DNA from 3 places in the Sphaerisporangium aureirubrum genome. Region 1 is predicted to be linked to each of the others. Evidence: riboswitches for the same ligand, from Rfam matches in the RefSeq annotation. Region 1 holds a riboswitch; each other region holds the start of a gene.
What was found. Region 1 has a riboswitch for cyclic di-AMP ahead of ACFP1K_RS29580 (C40 family peptidase). Riboswitches for the same ligand answer to the same signal wherever they lie in the genome.
Positions count from the first base shown of each region.

Region 2: another riboswitch for cyclic di-AMP. It lies ahead of ACFP1K_RS19655 (C40 family peptidase); the one in region 1 lies ahead of ACFP1K_RS29580 (C40 family peptidase).
Region 3: another riboswitch for cyclic di-AMP. It lies ahead of ACFP1K_RS27325 (coiled-coil domain-containing protein); the one in region 1 lies ahead of ACFP1K_RS29580 (C40 family peptidase).

Region 1 covers NZ_JBHSRF010000060.1:34,066-37,332, reverse strand. Annotated here, with positions in the region: gene ACFP1K_RS29585 (C40 family peptidase) at 1-944, shown strand, start outside; cyclic di-AMP (ydaO/yuaA leader) riboswitch at 1,423-1,581, shown strand; gene ACFP1K_RS29580 (C40 family peptidase) at 1,604-2,218, shown strand; gene ACFP1K_RS29575 (SDR family oxidoreductase) at 2,650-3,267, opposite strand, start outside.
Region 2 covers NZ_JBHSRF010000028.1:3,290-6,556, forward strand. Annotated here, with positions in the region: gene ACFP1K_RS19645 (hypothetical protein) at 1-477, shown strand, start outside; gene ACFP1K_RS19650 (amino-acid N-acetyltransferase) at 645-1,190, opposite strand; cyclic di-AMP (ydaO/yuaA leader) riboswitch at 1,556-1,764, shown strand; gene ACFP1K_RS19655 (C40 family peptidase) at 1,770-2,873, shown strand; gene ACFP1K_RS19660 (LuxR family transcriptional regulator) at 2,876-3,124, opposite strand.
Region 3 covers NZ_JBHSRF010000051.1:21,047-24,313, forward strand. Annotated here, with positions in the region: gene ACFP1K_RS27315 (DeoR/GlpR family DNA-binding transcription regulator) at 1-81, shown strand, start outside; gene galT (galactose-1-phosphate uridylyltransferase) at 78-1,148, shown strand; cyclic di-AMP (ydaO/yuaA leader) riboswitch at 1,222-1,359, shown strand; gene ACFP1K_RS27325 (coiled-coil domain-containing protein) at 1,394-2,332, shown strand; gene ACFP1K_RS27330 (M50 family metallopeptidase) at 2,369-3,267, opposite strand, start outside.

The sequences.
Region 1 (3,267 bases):
CCGGTGTTCTCGTCGCCGCGGTACTGGTGACCCAGGCGGCCGGGGCGGTGGCCGAGCCGAAACCCACCATCGCCCAGACCAAGGCGCGGCTCGCCAAGCTGGACGCCCAGGCGGACAAGGTCGTCGACAAGTACAACGACGCCGGCGAGAAGTACAAGAAGGCCCGCAAGGAGTACAACGCCGTCAACGGCCGCTTCAAGCAGCAGATCGAGCGGGCCGACGAACTGCGGGCCGGCCTGGTGTCGGTCGCGGTGAGCAGCTACCAGTCGGGCGACCTGCTGTCCTGGCCGAACCTCGTCACCACCGGCGACCCCGAGGCGCTGCTGGCGGGCCTCGCCTCCATCGACCAGATGTCGGCGCGGCGCTCGCAGACGCTGACCGAGTACGAGGACGCGATGAGCTCGCTCAAGGGCGAGCGGGACAAGGCCAAGGGCGCCTACGACAAGGCGCTGAAGCTGTTCGAGGACCTTCGCGGGCAGAAGAAGGACGTCGAGAAGCTGGTCGGCGAGCAGGAGCGCCTGCTGCGCAGGCTGAACGCCTTCAACGCGGGCAACCCCAACAGCGCCGGCGTCAAGTACAACGGCCCCGCCTCCGGCAACGCCCGCACCGCCCTCCAGTTCGCCTACGCCCAGATCGGCAAGCCGTACCGCTACGGCGGCACCGGCCCCGGCGCCTGGGACTGCTCCGGCCTCACCCAGAAGTCCTGGGCCGCCGCCGGCGTCAGCCTCCCCCGCACCGCCGCCGGCCAGTACTCCTGGGGCGCCTCCCGGCGCGTCTCCCTGAACGCCCTGCAACCCGGCGACCTGCTGTTCGCCTCCGGCCTCGGCCACGTCGGCATGTACGCCGGCAACGGCCAGATGGTCCACGCCCCTCGCACGGGCGACGTGGTGAAGGTCGTCCCCCTGTCCTCCTACCGGGGTATTTTCGCCGCCGTACGGCCCTGAGCGCCGTCGTAGGGGTCGTGGCGGGGGAGACCTTCCCCTGGCGTTCTCGCGTCGGTCCGGCGCATTCCTGAGCGGTTTCAGTCGCCCGGTGTTTCCTGCCCGCCCGAATCCGTGGCTAGGGGCGGGACTTTATGGCGTCCCGAGGTGAGGGGCCGGCTCGTGGCTCCCCGTCAAGATCGATAACTCCTGTGGCTCGTGTGACTGGTGGGACTCACGGAGGGCTGAGTTGGCTCGTGTGTGAGCCGAATCACATTTGGCGGTAGATGTGGGAGTTAACCAGGCGTTTTCCATTTTGTGATCACTCGTTATGATCTAGAGATATCACTTGGGCTTTGCCAGTTCTTGGGGATCTGTGTAGCTTCTGGGCCGCGGCGAGCACGCCATGCCGTCGCGAGAAAGGCCGGTCGCCGCGGTGACCGGAATCACACACCCATCCATAAGGTCAATGGCTTCGTATGTCCCGCCATAAATGGCACAAGCCGTTGACCAGCCGAATCCGTGCGGCAAGGAGCGCGGAACCGGGGACCCAATAGGCCCTTTAGCGGGCTCTGGGGTGAATCAGTGGTTATTGCCGCTGTAGGGCGACTTCCAAGCCCGAATCCGTCAGCTAACCCGGTAGGCGAAAGTGGAAGAACTGAGGAGCGATCCTGTCCAGCACCATGTCCAACCCCCGCCTGTCGCGCTTCGCTCGCCTCTCCCTCGGGGGTGTCGTCCTCACCGTGACGGCTTCGGCCGGCGCTGTGGCGATCCAGACGACGGCCGGTGCCGCCACGGCGGAACCCGGCGCGGAGCAGGTCATCACGCCCCCCATCACGCTTGCCGCTCCCCCCACGGCGCCGAGGAGCGCCGCACCGGCCTCCGCCGGGAGCACCTCCGGCAAGAAGGCCAAACTGAGCAAGGCCGCCCGGCAGCGGATCAAGGCGGGCACCGCCGTGTCCGTGGCCAAGAAGCAGGTCGGTGACCCCTACCGCTGGGGCGCCAGCGGCCCGAACGCCTTCGACTGCTCGGGGCTGGTCATGTACTCGTGGCGCAAGGCGGGCGTGAAGCTGCCCCGCATCACGGGCAGCCAGTACCGCGCCGTCAAGAAGAAGGTCTCCTGGAAGAACCTCAAGCCGGGCGACCTGATGTTCTTCTCCGGCTTCGGGCACGTCGGCATGTACGTCGGCCACGGCAAGATGATCCACTCCCCGCACAGCGGCACCCGCGTCCAGATCAACAAGCTGAGCTCGTACCGTAAGGCCAGCTTCGTGGGCGCCGTCCGCCCGGGCGCCTGACCTCGGAATACCCTGAGGCGCGCCCTGGGACGTACTCCCTGACCCCGGACGGACCACGTCCGGGGCCGGGGGACGGGACCTCGTCCGTACGAGACCTCGTCCGTGTCGTGCCGGGGGTGAGCGCCTCCAAGGGGCGGGACGGAAGTCGTCCGCGTCCTGTCGCGGGGTGAACCCTCGCCAAGGGATCGGGACGGACACCACCGGTGTCCTGCCCGGCGCGAATCTCCCCGGAGATCGGGCCCCGGTCCCGGCCGCGCGGGGGTGAACCCTTCCGGGGCGAGGGCGTGCCGTCCGGGCCGTGCCCGGGATGAACCCTTCCAGGATCCCGGGCGTACCCCTTCAGGGGACCTCCCCTGAACCGGCAGGGCCCCGGCCACTCCCCACGTGGCCGGGGCCCTGCCTTTTGCTCTTCCGTGCCCGGACGGGGCGGCTCAGGCGTTCAGGGGGCGCGACAGCGCGGACTTGACCTGCCTGGTGGGCTCGTCGGCGAGCACCTCGGACAGGTCGCCGGCGATGGCGAGCATCGTCTGCTCGGCCACGTCCGCCGCGCTGATCTTGGGCGCGTCGGTCCACGCGCTCAGATCGGTGTCCACGAACCCCGAGTGCACCCCGACGACCAGCGTGCCCTGCTCGCGCAGGACCTGGCGCAGCGAGTCGGTCAGCGACCACTGCGCGGCCTTGGACGCCGCGTAGCCCGGCGCCACGGGCATCGCGGCCCAGGACGCCAGCGACAGCATGCTCACCAGGGCCCCGCCGCCGTTGCGGGCCAGCACGGGGGCGAACGCCCTGGCGACGGCCCAGGTGCCGAGGTAGTTGACCTCCATGGCCTGGCGGGCGCCGTCGAAGTCCCCCTCCAGCAACCTCGACGTCGTTCCCCCTACGCCCGCGTTGTTGATCACGATGGTGGCGTCCCCCGCCGTGACGGCCGCCGCCGCCACCTCGTCCGGCCTGGTGACGTCCAGCCGCAGCGGGATGAGATCCGGATCGGTGACCTTGCCGGGATCCCGCGCCCCCGCGTAGACCCTGGCGGCCCCGTGCTCCAGCAACGC
Region 2 (3,267 bases), on a different contig from region 1:
GCCGTACTGCTGCTGCTGGCCGTAGGTGCTCGGGTCGTACCCCTGCTGCTGGCCATAGCCCTGCTGGCCCTGCTGGCTCTGGCCGTAACCCTGCTGGCCGTAGCCCTGCTGAGCCTGGCCGTACTCCTGCTGGCCGTAACCCTGCTGCTGGCCGTAGCCCTGCTGGCCCTGCTGGCCCTGCTGGCCCTGGCCATAGCCTTGCTGGGCCTGGCCGTAGCCCTGCTGAGCCTGGCCGTAGCCCTGCTGGCCGTACTGCTGACCCTGCGACTGCTGCGGATATCCCTGACCGTAGGCTCCGGTCCCGCCCTGCTGCTGACCGTATTGGTCCTGCTGGCCGTAGGACTGCTGTCCGTACGACTGCTGCTGCGGGTAGCCGTGTTCCGACGTCGGCTGGGGGCGGTGGACGACTGTGACCTCCGGGTCGAGCCCCGAGCCGGGTCGCTCGGCCTGTTGCCCGTACTGCGGAGGTCCGGATGACGAGTTGTCGTCCGGTTCGTCACGTGGGTACGGCGGCTGTCCGGTGCTCACCGTTTCACCTCACTTCGGCTTCGCATGCGGCAAATGTCAGGCACACATGCTGTGGTGCTGCCCAACGTAGCGACAGCGGGATCAACAGTCACCTTTCCATTCCGTCACCCGGGCCGTCAGGTACGCGGGAGGAGATGGAGGATCATGCGGGTGTTGCCCAGAGTGTTCGGTTTGACGTGTTCCAGATCGAGGAACTCCGCGACGCCCTCATCGTAGGAGTCGAGCAACTCCGCGTACACCTCAGGTGACACGGGTGTGCCCTGGATCTCGGCGAATCCGTGCCTCGTGAAGAACTCGACCTCGAAGGTGAGGCAGAACACCCGGCGCAGCCCCAGCTCCCTGGCGGTGTCGATCAGCGCCGCCACGATGCGGTGCCCGATGCCCCGGCCCCGGCAGCGCACGTCGACCGCCACCGTGCGGATCTCCGCCAGATCCTCCCAGAGCACGTGCAGCGCCCCGCAGCCGACCACTTCGCCGCCCTGTTCGGCGACCCAGAACTCCTGGACGTCCTCGTACAGCGTGACGGTGGTCTTGCGCAGCAGCCGCGGCCCGTCGCCGGAATAGGACGCCACCAGCCGCCCGATGGCGCGGACGTCCGTGGCGCGCGCACGCCGGACCACCAGCTCGCTCCCGGGAGGGACGGACTCCACGACCTGCTCCATGAGGGGTCAGCGTATCCGCAGGCGCCGGGCCACGCCGCCCCGCTCCGGCCCGCACCGGCAATAACGGCCCGCCCCAAAATCCCCCAAGGCCGATACCGGTCGCGTTGGGTAGCCGGTTGACAGCGTGCCGTCGAAACGTGGCAGGGTTCCCGTTATTTCCCAGATCAAGGCTCCACCACCTGCGACTTCATCGCCATGGGAGCGTAAAGCAGGAGTCTTCGCAGCGTAATGCGGGTGCCGCGCCCCGCCCGGCGTGATCGCGCCGTGATGCGCCGGTTGTGATTCCTCTACAGAATTCGTAGTTCTGGTTGAGCAGGAACCTGAGCTGCACTAGTGTCCAGGCTCGATGCCGGTCATCGCCCACGATGACCGGACCGCCTAATCCCGGCCACCTCCGACCATGCCGGGAACCGGGGAACCACACGGCCACCCGCCCGGGACCAAATCCCGGCCGGCCGCCACCCGGGGTGAATCCGAGAGGGAGGAATCGCGATCTCCGCGACCCGCGCACTCGGTAGGGCCACTCCCGCCCGAACCCGTCAGCTAACCCGGTAGGCGACCGAGGAGAGGAGCTCGTTGGTGCACGCTGGGCGCACGCCTGGGAAGAGCACGGGCAGGCACGCCCGCCGAGGCCACAGGTCCCGGCTCGGCGCGGCCGTGACGGCCATGGCGGCTCGCGTCGCCGGATCGGGCCGCACGGAATCACGGCGCCTGCCACGCCGCATCGCCATGGTGACCGTCACCCTGACGGCCCTCACCTTCGGCTCGCCGCTGATGTCCGCGACCGCCGACCCCAAGCCGAGCCTGAACGAGCTCAAGAACCAGGTGGAACGCCTCTACAACGACATCGAGGCGCTGACCGAGCAGTACAACGGCCAGAAGGAGCGCCTGAAGCAGGCGCAGCGCTCGGCCAAGCTCGCCAAGCAGACCCTGGACAAGAGCCAGACCGACCTCGAGGAGAAGCGCCGCAGGGCGGGCCTGTACGCGCAGGACGCCTACATGACCGGCGGCATCGGCTCCTCGCTCGCGCTCGCCATGTCCGGCGACCCTGAGGGCTACCTCGACCGCGCGGCCACCACCTACGCCCTGCAGTTGCAGCAGGGCGAGGAGGTCTCGCAGATCACCAAGGCGATGGACAGCGCCGAGCGCGCCAAGGAGAGCGCCAAGGCCCGTGAGGCCGAGGTCAAGAAGCTCGTCGGCGAACTCGACGCCAAGCGGGACAAGATCCGCGAGCTGGTCACCAAGACCGAGGGCAGCCTGTTCCGCCGGGCCCTGTCACAGGTGGGCGGGTACGGCCGGGCCACCAAGGTGGCCATCCCGATTCCCGGTGAGGGCAAGGCGGCCGAGGCCGCCAAGTGGGCGCTCACCCAGCAGCTCAGGCCGTACGTCTGGGGCGCGGCGGGGCCGAGCTCCTTCGACTGCTCCGGGCTGGTGTTGTGGGCCTACCAGCGGGTCGGCATCAGCCTTCCGCACTACACCGGCGACCAGTGGACGGCGGGTACCCATGTGTCCCGTGAGGACATGCGCCCGGGCGACCTCGTCTTCTTCTACAGCGATCTGCATCACGTGGGCATCTACATCGGTGGCGGCATGATGGTGCACGCCCCCCGCACCGGCGACGTGGTGCGGGTGGCGCCACTGGGCAACAGGCCGTTCGCCGGGGCCGTGCGCATCGCCGACTGATCTCAGATCAGCCGGCGGCGAGCGGCCCAGGCCACCGCCTCGATGGCGGTGGCCACGCCGATCCTGTCGCAGATGCCGCGCAGGCGGCGGCGGACGGTGCGGCCGCTCACATCGAGCCGGCGGCCGACCCGATCCACGGTTACGCCTTTGGCCAGTTCGGCGAGCAGCAGCAGATCATCATCGGTCAGTCCCACGCTGTCTGATCCCGTGGGAATGTCATTTCCCCGGGAAACCAGATCCGGATACGCCATCGGGTGTCCTCTCCCCCACGACGAACTCGGCAACATACTGAATGCTTCGGCCCGCCCGTCAGGAACGGTAAACGCCACGTTGAAAGGTCGTCAAGCACTGACCGCGATACCTGTTACGTTCGTCATTGACATACCACTCCATA
Region 3 (3,267 bases), on a different contig from region 1:
GAGCGGGACTGCTCGCTCATCCTGGCCGACCCCGCGGAGAGCGGCGGCACCGAGAGGGAAAGCGAGGTGGCCGGGGGATGAAACGCACGATCACTCATCTGGCCGACGGACGCGAGCTCATCTATTTCGACCGCGCGGACGACGCCGACCGCGGCGCGCCCGACACCCGCGACCTGCCGCCCCGCCCGCCGTCGTCGCAGCTGCGCTACGACCCGCTGCTGGACGAGTGGGTGGCGGTCGCCGGGCACCGGCAGGGCCGCACCTTCCTCCCCCCGGCCGACCAGTGCCCGCTGTGCCCGTCGGCGCCGGGGCGGCTCACCGAGATCCCGGCCGCGGACTACGACGTCGCGGTCTTCGAGAACCGCTTCCCGTCCTTCAGTTTCGTGCCGGGCGAGTACGAGCAGGTGGGCGGGCTCAGCGAGGTACGGCCCGGCGTGGGCCGGTGCGAGGTGGTGTGCTTCACCTCCCGGCACGACTCGTCGTTCTCCGCCCTCTCCCCCGCGCAGGTCGATCTGGTGCTCCAGGCGTGGGCGGACCGCACGGCCGAGTTGTCCGCGCTGCCCGGGGTGGAGCAGGTGTTCTGCTTCGAGAACCGCGGCGCCGAGATCGGCATCACGCTGGCCCACCCGCACGGGCAGATCTACGCCTATCCCTACCTAACCCCGCGCACCCGGCAGATGCTCGGCTCCGCCGCGCGGTACCGGGACCGCACCGGCGGCGACCTGTTCGCGGACGTGCTGGCGGCCGAGCGGGCGGAGGGCACGCGGGTGGTCGCGGCCGGCGAGCACTGGACGGCGTTCGTGCCCGCCGCGGCGCGCTGGCCGTTCGAGGTGCACGTCTACCCGAACCGCCGGGTGCCCGACCTGAACGCCCTGGAGCCCGAGGAGCGGGCGGAGTTCGGCACCCTGTACACCGGGGTGCTACGGCGGCTGGACGGGCTGTTCGGGGTGCCGATGCCGTACGTCGCGGCCTGGCACCAGGCGCCGGTGCGGGAGGGGCGCGATCTGGCGTACCTGCACCTGGAGCTGTTCAGCGTCCGGCGGGCCAAGGAGAAGCTGAAGTACCTCGCGGGGTCGGAGTCGGCGATGGGGGCGTTCGTCAACGACGTGCTGCCCGAGGAGGCCGCGCGGATGCTGAGGGATGCCTAGTTTCGCCCAATTTGTCCGATGAGTCGCCACAAGGCGCTGCAGAGTACTAGCATCCCATCCATTCCCGCCGGTAACGGCGGTCACGCCTAATCCCTGGCGCCTCGCCAGGGAACCGGGGACCCAGTGGTTTCTGGGGTGAATCCACCTCGTGTGGTAGGGCGACTCCGGCCCGAACCCGTCAGCTAACCCGGTCGGCGGATGGAGAGGAGAAGGCTCTGCCGCGCACTACCGGCGGTTCCGTGGTCATGGCCGCGTGTGTTCTGCTCATGGCCGGGCTGGTGCCCGGCCAGGCGGTGGCGGGAGCCGCCGCCCCCAAGCCCACCGAGAAGGAACTCAAGGCCCAGCTCGCGTCGCTCACCAAGAAGATCGACAAGCTGATCGCCGAGTACAACGCCAAGCGCGTCGCCGTCGGCAAGGCCAAGGCCGCCGAGAAGGCGGCGCGCGACCGGCTGAAGTCCGCCGAGGCGGCGTACGCCCTGGCCCAGTCGCAAGTGCGCGACATCGCCCAACTGCGCTACCAGGCCGGCGGCCTCGGGCTGGTGGGCGAGCTGATGTCCCCCGGGTACGGCGGCGCCGCGATGTTCGAGCAGCTCCAGGCCGAGCAGAGCGCCCGGCTGAGCGGGTTCGCCTCCGCCCGCGACACCCGCAAGCAGGCCGCGGGCGACGCCGAGAAGCTCACCGCCGAGCTGCGGGACGACATGACCGAGGTCTCCGGGCAGCGCAAGGACGCCGAGAAGCTGATCGACGAGATCAAGGACAAGCTGGACAAGCTGATCCCCACGGCCCCCGGCAAGCGGGCCAACGGCGCCTGGGCGCCCGAACTCCCCACCGGGAGCGACAACATCACCCCGCGCACCCGGCTGATGCGCGCCGAGGTGCGGAGCCACTTCACACTGCGCTTCCCGGTCGGCTGCTACCGCGCGGAGACCAGCGGCGAGCACCCGCTCGGCCGCGCCTGCGACTTCATGCTGAGCTCGGGCGGCGCGCTGCCCGCCGCCGGAGACGCCGCCCTCGGCAACGAGATCGCGGCCTGGATCATCAAGAACGGCGGCAAGCTCGGCGTCAAGTACGTGATCTACCGCCAGCGCATCTACAACCTGGGCTTCCCCGGCTGGCGCCCCATGTCCGACCGCGGCGGCGTCACTGCCAACCACTTCGACCACGTGCACATCTCGATGTACTGACCGGCCCGGGGCACGGGCCGGTCAGATGGGGCCCGGTCAGCCGGACAGGCGGATCGGGTTGACGATGTCGGCGTAGATGAGCAGGGTGCTCATGACCAGGAGCACGGCCACCACGGCGTAGGTCAGGGGCAGGGCCTTGGCGATGTCGACGTAGGAGGGGGCCGGGCGGCGGCGCAGGCGGGCGTAGGCGCGCTTGATGCCCTCCCACAGGGCGCCGGCGATCTGGCCGCCGTCCAGGGGCAGCAGCGGGACCAGGTTGAACATGCCGATCGCGAGGTTCACCAAGGCGAGCAGCTGGATCAACGAGATGATCTTGGTGTCCAGGGGGGCGGCGGACGCGGCGATCTCGCCGCCGATCCTTCCCGCGCCGACGATGCTGGCGGGGCTGTTGATGTCACGCTTGGCGCCACTGAAGGCGGCGTCCCAGACGCCGCCGATGCGCTCGGGGAAGCGGGCCAGCGACGCGGCGGTGCGGGCGGTGAAGTCCCACATCGTGCCGGCGACGAAGCCGAGGTTCTGACGTTCGACGACCACCACGGGGCTCACACCGAGGAAGCCGGCGTTCTTCTCGATCTTGGCTGGGTCGTCCGCCGAGGGCCGGTCCTGCGCGATGAGCGTCGGGGTGAGGGTCAGCGGCGTGCCGTTCCGCTCGACCTGGACGGCGATCGGCCCGGCGCCGTGCTGACGGATCAGCTTGGTGGCCTGCTCCCAGCTGGTGACCGGGGTGCCGCCCACGGCCACGATCTTGTCGTTGGCCCGCAGGCCGGCCACGGCGGCGGGGGACGCGACGTGCGCGGAGGTGCACTCCTGGCCCTTCTGCTGCTCCTGGACGGTCATGACGCACTTGGAGACGGCGGCCACGACCGGCTGGGCGACCTGGATGCCGAACCCCATCAGCACGACCGCGAAGAGCACGAAGGCGAGCACGAAGTTCA